2 regions of the Methylobacterium sp. BI1 genome follow, and region 1 is predicted to be linked to the other one. Evidence: riboswitches for the same ligand, from Rfam matches in the RefSeq annotation. Region 1 holds a riboswitch; the other holds the start of a gene.
The links. Region 1 has a riboswitch for thiamine pyrophosphate ahead of thiO (glycine oxidase ThiO). Riboswitches for the same ligand answer to the same signal wherever they lie in the genome.

Region 1 (3,604 bases):
GACTGGCTGCTGAGCGAGGGCGCGCGCATGCCGAAGGCGGAGGACCTGCTCTCCGGGCTCGCCGAGCGCCTGATCGCCCTCGACGTGCCGGTGGACCGCGCCACCACCGCCATCGATGCCCTGCATTCCGAGTATTCCGGCGTCGGGCGGTTCTGGACCCGCGAGAGCGGTTCCACGGTCCGCCTGTTCCCTCACGGGGAGGCGTCGGACAGGGCCTATCGCGCCAGCCCGTTCTTTCGCGTCCACGAGACCGGCGAGTGGCTGATTCTCGATCTCGCAGAGACGCCCGATGATGCCTTCGCGGTCATCCCGGACCTGAAGGCCGAGGGGTATCGGCACTACATCGTCGCGCCGCTGTTCTTCACCAACGGCACCCGCAACGGCATCTCGTTCGCGACCCGATCCGAGGCGGGATTCCGCGACGAGGACGTGGCGATCCTCCGCTTCGTCATGCCGACCCTCGCGGCCGTAATGGAGATGCGCAGCGTCAACAAGCAACTCGACCACGTGCTGCGGATCTATGTCGGGGACGAGCCGCACAAGGCGATCCTCGGCGGCTCCATCCGACGCGGCCACGTCCAGCGCATCCGCTCGGCGATCCTGTTTGCCGACATGCGCGATTACACGCGCATCTCCGCCGACATGACGCCGGAGGAGGCGGTCGACCTCCTGAACATCTTCTTCGACTGTCTGGTGCCGGCCATCGAGCGCGAGGGCGGCGAGGTCCTGAAGTATCTCGGCGACGGCCTGCTGGCGATCTTTCGCGAGCCGGGCGACGACCTGGGCGGCGCGGCCAAGGGCGCGCTCACGGCGTCGCAGAGCGCGATGGCGGCCCTGGCCGAGGCCAATGCCCTGGGCCGGTTCGCCAACCCGGTGGCCGCCGGCATCGCCCTGCATCACGGGGAGGCCGCCTACGGCAATGTCGGCTCCGGCGCGCGGCTGGACTTCACGGTCATCGGCCGCGACGTGAACCTCGCGAGTCGCGTCGCCCGCCTGAACCGGACGCTCGGCGAGCCGATTCTGATGACGAAGCCCTTCGTCGATTTCCTCTGGGACATGCCGGAGCCCCTCGGCGAACACGCGCTCGACGGGTTCACCGAGTCCATGGGCGTCTATCGGCCGGCGCGTCCGCCCGCCGCCTGAGCCCCCCGCGGGGATTGACCCCGGCGCGTGGACGGCCCACATCAGGGATGTTCCAGGGAGATCCCCGGCAAGGGGCTGAGAAACCGATGGCCGTCCGTTCGCGGATGGCGGCGCGGAAATCCTTCGAACCTGACCCGGTTCATACCGGCGTAGGGATTGGACCGCGGGTTTCTCCTCAAGCCCGGCACGCTTCACCATTCGAAGCTGCAGCCCACCAATCTCGACGCCTGTCGCGGAGATTGCGTTGGACGTGACCCCGAGTTCCTTCCTCAACCTGCGGCGGACGCACGGCGCTGCCCCGCCGGCCGCCGTCGCCCCGGCCCGCAGTGACGTGGTCGTCGTCGGCGCCGGCCTAATCGGGCTGTCGGCGGCGTGGCGCCTGGCCCAGGCCGGACTTTCCGTGACTGTCCTGGAGCGCGACACCGTCGGGGCCGGGGCGAGCCTCGCCGCCACCGGCATGCTGGCCCCCGCCGCCGAGCACGAACCCGGCTCCGACCCGCTCCTGCCTCTGGCCCTTGAGAGCCTGTCGCGCTGGCCGGGCTTTCGCGACCAGCTTCAGGCCGCGGCCGCCCTCGACATCGACTACCGGGAGGAGGGCACCCTGGTACTCGCCATCGGACGGGACGAGGTGGAGCGCCTGCGCTTCCGGCACGACCTTCAGAAGCGCTCCGGCCTTGACGCTCGATGGCTCACCGGTCCGGAGGTGCGGGCCCGCGAGCCGCGCCTGCGCCCCGCGGTCACCGCCGGCCTGTTCTGCCCGCATGACCACCAGGTCGATCCGAGCCGGGTGATGGCCGCCCTCGTGCGGGCTTGCCTCGCAGCCGGGGTTGCCATCGTGGAGGGAAGCGCGGTCGAGGCCCTGGATTGGAGCGCCGGGCGGGTCACCGGCGTGCGCACGGCACAGGGTATGAGCCGGGCCGACACCGTCGTGCTCGCCTCCGGTGCCTGGAGCGGGGAGGCGGGGCTCCTGCCCGACCATCTCGCTCTTCCGGTCCGGCCCCTGCGCGGCCAGTCCCTCGCCCTGCGGACCACCGCCCGCACTGGCACCCTCACCCACATGGTCTGGACCGAGCAGGTCCACATGGCACCGAAGAGCGACGGCCATCTCATCGTCGGCGCGACGGTGGAGGATTGCGGATTCGTCCCCGGTGTCACGGCCGGAGGTCTCTACGCTCTGCTGGAGGGAGCCCGCCGCATCCTGCCCGGTATCGAGGAGATGGCGGTGGAGGCGGTCTGGAGCGGCTTCCGGCCGACCTCGGACGACGATGCTCCGATCATCGACGCCCTGGCGCCCGGCCTCGTCGTGGCCACCGGCCATCACCGCAACGGCTACCTCCTGGCCCCCGCCACCGCCGATGCGGTCGCGGCCCTCGTGACCGAGGGCGCCCTCCCGGACTACGCCCGGAAGTTCGGCCGGGCCCGCTTCGCGCGGCTGCCGGAAAGGGCTTTCGCATGAGGCTCACGGTGAACGGCGAGGCCCGCGACAGCACGGCCGCTGACCTCGACGCCCTGTTCCGCGAGGAGGCCGAGGAGACCGGCATCGAGAGCCCGCAGGGCATCGCCATCGCGCTCAACGGCTCCGTGGTTCGGCGCCGGGACTGGGCCACCACCGCCCTCGGCGAGGGCGACCGCGTCGAGATCGTCCGCGCGATGCAGGGCGGATGATCGGGAAGGAGGACACTATGGCAGGAAGGCCCGGAATGACCGAGATCGCGAACGACACGGACACGCTGGTGATCGGCGGTGTGAGCCTCGGCTCGCGCCTGTTCATCGGCACCGCCGGCTATCCCACTCAGAGCATCCTCTTCGATGCGGTGGCCGCCTCCGGCGCCGAGGTGGTCACGGCCTCGATCCGGCGGGTTTCGCTCCAGGGGCACGGCTCGGACACCCTGCGGCGGCTCGAGGGGCACCGGTTCCTGCCCAACACCGCCGGCTGCGAGACGGCGCGCGACGCGATCATGACCGCCGAGCTCGCTCGCGAAGCCCTCGACACGAATTGGATCAAGGTCGAGGTCATCGGCGACCGCGAGACGCTGTATCCCGATGTGGCCGAGCTGCTGGAGGCTTGCCGCCACCTCGTTGACGACGGATTCACCGTGCTGCCCTATTGCAACGACGATCCGGTGGTCTGCCAGCGCCTCGCCGATCTCGGATGCGCCGCCGTGATGCCCATGGGCTCGCTGATCGGTTCCGGCATGGGGGTAGCCAACCCGGCCAACCTCGAACTCATCTGTCGGCGATCCCCGGTGCCGGTGATCGTCGATGCCGGCATCGGCACCGCTTCCGACGCGGTGATCGCCATGGAGCTCGGCGCCGCCGGCTGCCTCCTCAACACCGCCGTCGCCAAGGCGGACGATCCCGTGCGCATGGCCCGCGCCATGCGCAATGCCGTCCAGGCTGGCCGCGACGCGTATCTCGCCGGCCGCATCCCGAAGCGGGGCCGGGCCGAGCCTTCGAGCCC
Region 2 (3,604 bases), 1.9 Mb from region 1:
GCCGTCGTCCGGCTACCGCGTACTGCTCCTCGACACTGCCGGTCGCGTCCTTCGCACCAAGTCGCTCGCGAGATGCACCGAGGCGGAGGCGCTGGATCGGGCGCGGGCCTTCATGGACGGCCGCTCCGTCGAACTCTGGGACGCGGGGCGCCTGATCCGGCGGCTCGAGGCCCCGCACAATCCGACGGCGTAGACCAGGGCGGGCGGCCCGGGTCCGGCCGCGGCGTTCCGGCCGCAACGTTCCGGACCCCTGGGAACCGGGCTTTCGTGCTAGGTGCGCTCGGCCACCGGATTCCGACGCGATCCGGCGCGGCCCGGTGGAGAGACCCTGCGATGGCCCTCAAGACGACGTTCCTGGTGCAGACCTTCGTGCTGAAGCGCAAGCGGCTCTCGCCGGGCGACCGCGAGGTGGCGGTGACGGAGAGCGGGGCCCTGAAGAAGGCCGAGGCGATGGCCGCGCGCTTTCCCGGCACGGCAGCGATCAAGGTCGTGGCCGACGACGAGACGGGGGAACTGGAGAGCGCCGCGATCCTGGGCAGCTTCGGCGAGGTGCCGGACGACTTCGCCGAGAGCCTGCAGGGCTCGTGAGGCGGAACGCGTCCCGGCCTTCGCAGACCTCGAAGGGGCCTTCAGGACGTAAAAAAGGGCCCCGCCGCGTGGCGGAGCCCCTTCCGATGGGTAGGGAGCCCGTCAGCCGTTACGGGCAGGCGTGGCGCTGGCCGTCATTACCGAGATAGGTCCCGGTGCGGCGGTCGTAGGACCGGAAGCGCTGGACGCAATAGGCCACGTCCTCGCCGCTGGTCGCGACCTCCGGGCCGGCCTCGTAGCCCGTCGCGGCATAGCCGCCACCGTAGGGCGCGTAGCCGCCGTAATAGGCCGGTGCGTAGCCGCCGGCGTAATAGTCGTCGCCGTAATAGCCGCCATAGGCACTGCCGAGGCCGTAGCCGATCCCGGCACCGGCGAGACCCAGCCCGAGCCCGAGGCCCAGGCCGCCGTAGCCGCGGCGGTAGCCGTAGCCCCGTCCGGCATAGGCACCGCCCCGGTTGAACCCACCGCGGTTGAATCCGCCGCGATCGCCCCGGAAGCCGTTGCCGGCGGCCAGGCCCGCCCCGGCGCCGACGGCACCCACGCCGATGGTTCCGCCTCGGTTGAAGCCGCCCCGGTTGAAGCCACCCTGCGCAAGGCCGCCGCGGAAGCCGCCACCGCCGAAGTTGCCTCCGACATTGCCGCCACGGAACCCGCCGCCCTGGGCGAGGCCGCCGCGGAAGCCGCCGCCGCCGAAGTTGCCGCCGCGGAAGCCGCCGCCACCCAGGCCGCCGCCGTGGAAGCCGCCGCCACCGCCCCGGAAGCCGCCACCGCCGCCACCCGGACGCGCGTCCGCGGCGGCGGGAATCATCGAGAGGGCTCCGACCAGGGCGGCCGAGGCCAGGAATATGCGTTTCATGGGAGAACCTGTGGTTCGCGTGCCGACCCCGAGGGTCGAACTTCTGGTGAACGAACGCGGGGGCTGACGATAAAGTTCGTTTCGCACCCTATTCGCCGCACGGCGTCGGGCCGGCGATTGACAAATCGGCCGCCGCCCTCGAATCTGGAAACATTCCGAGGGGGGCTCCGAGTACGGGAGCTGAGATTGGGCGCGTCGCCCTGACCCTTGAACCTGATCCGGTTCGTACCGGCGGAGGGACGGGAATCTCCTCGACGACGCGTCACCCCAGGCGTCATCCCATCCGACCCCGCCGCCGATGAACCGGATCGTCTCCCACGCCAGGAGCGAAACCGATGAATGCACCCGTTCTCCCGAAGGACCTTCCGCAGGGCCAGCCCCAGGCTGTGACCACCGGCCCGATCATGGGCTCGCGCAAGGTCTACGCTCCCGTGGCCGGGCACGACGACATCCGGGTGCCGTTCCGCGAGATCACGCTCAGCGATCCGAAGGAGGCCCCGGTGCGGGTCTACGATCCGTCGGGCCCCTACACGGAGACGGATGCCAGGATCGACCTCCATGCCGGCCTGCCGCTGGTGCGCGAGCCCTGGATCGCCCGGCGCGGCTACGCCACCGTGACGCCGCGAGCCGTCAAGCCCGAGGACAACGGCTTCGTGCCCGAGGACAAGCTCGTGGCCCCCTGTCCGGCCACCCGCGAGATCCGCAAGGCCGGCCCGGGCCAGATGGTGACGCAGTACGAGTTCGCCCGCGCCGGGATCATCACCGAGGAGATGATCTACGTCGCCAACCGCGAGAACCTCGCCCGCCAGACGATGCTGGAGGGCGCGCAGGCCGCGCTCGCCGACGGCAACAGCTTCGGCGCCGCGCTGCCGGCCTTCATCACGCCGGAATTCGTCCGGGACGAGGTGGCCCGGGGCCGCGCCATCATCCCGGCCAACATCAACCACCCCGAGGTGGAGCCGATGGCGATCGGCCGCAACTTCCTGGTGAAGATCAACGCCAACATCGGCAATTCCGCCGTGACGTCGTCGGCCGCCGAGGAGGTCGAGAAGCTGGTCTGGGCGACCCGCTGGGGCGCCGACACGGTGATGGACCTCTCGACGGGCCGCAACATCCACAACATCCGCTCCTGGATCGTGCGCAACTCGCCCGTTCCGATCGGCACCGTGCCGATCTACCAGGCCCTGGAGAAGGTCGGCGGCGACCCGCTGAAGCTCGACTGGGAGGTCTTCAAGGACACGCTCATCGAGCAGGCCGAGCAGGGCATCGACTACTTCACGATCCATGCGGGCGTGCGCCTCGCCCACGTGCCGCTCACCGCGCGCCGGGTCACCGGCATCGTCTCCCGCGGCGGCTCGATCATGGCGCGCTGGTGCCTCGCCGGTCACCGCGAGTCGTTCCTCTACGAGCGCTTCGACGAGATCTGCGACATCATGCGGGCCTACGACGTCTCGTTCTCCCTGGGTGACGGCCTGCGCCCCGGCTCCATCGCGGACGCCAACGACGCGGCGCAGTTCGCCGAGCTGGAGACCCTGGGCGAATTGACCAAGATCGCCTGGGACAAGGGCTGCCAGACCATGATCGAGGGCCCCGGCCACGTGCCGATGCACAAGATCAAGGTGAACATGGAGAAGCAGCTCGTGGAGTGCGGCGAGGCGCCGTTCTACACCCTCGGCCCGCTGACCACGGACATCGCCCCCGGCTACGACCACATCACCTCCGGCATCGGCGCCGCGATGATCGGCTGGTTCGGCTGCGCCATGCTCTGCTACGTCACCCCGAAGGAGCATCTCGGCCTGCCCAACCGCGACGACGTCAAGGAAGGCGTGATCACCTACAAGATCGCGGCCCATGCCGCCGACCTCGCCAAGGGCCACCCGGCGGCGCAGCTGCGCGACGACGCCCTGTCGCGGGCCCGGTTCGACTTCCGCTGGGAGGACCAGTTCAACCTCTCCCTCGACCCGGACACGGCCCGTGCCTACCACGACGAGACCCTGCCGAAGGACGCCCACAAGGTCGCGCATTTCTGCTCGATGTGCGGCCCGAAGTTCTGCTCGATGAAGATCACGCAGGACCTGCGCGCCGAGGTGCTGGCGATGGAGGCGGCCGGGCAGGTCTTGGGCGAGGCCGCGCCCCTGAGCGCGGCCGAGCGCGAGGCCG

Region 2: linked by a shared signal. The riboswitch ahead of thiC (phosphomethylpyrimidine synthase ThiC) and the one ahead of thiO (glycine oxidase ThiO) in region 1 are both predicted to bind thiamine pyrophosphate.

The regions. Positions count from the first base shown of each region.
Region 1 covers NZ_CM155267.1:4,481,729-4,485,332, reverse strand. Annotated here, with positions in the region: gene AC1MGR_RS21215 (adenylate/guanylate cyclase domain-containing protein) at 1-1,143, shown strand, start outside; TPP riboswitch at 1,189-1,317, shown strand; gene thiO (glycine oxidase ThiO) at 1,394-2,599, shown strand; gene thiS (sulfur carrier protein ThiS) at 2,596-2,808, shown strand; gene thiG (thiazole synthase) at 2,844-3,604, shown strand, end outside.
Region 2 covers NZ_CM155267.1:1,167,374-1,170,977, forward strand. Annotated here, with positions in the region: gene AC1MGR_RS05635 (hypothetical protein) at 1-193, shown strand, start outside; gene AC1MGR_RS05640 (hypothetical protein) at 334-588, shown strand; gene AC1MGR_RS05645 (BA14K family protein) at 698-1,444, opposite strand; TPP riboswitch at 1,593-1,701, shown strand; gene thiC (phosphomethylpyrimidine synthase ThiC) at 1,780-3,604, shown strand, end outside.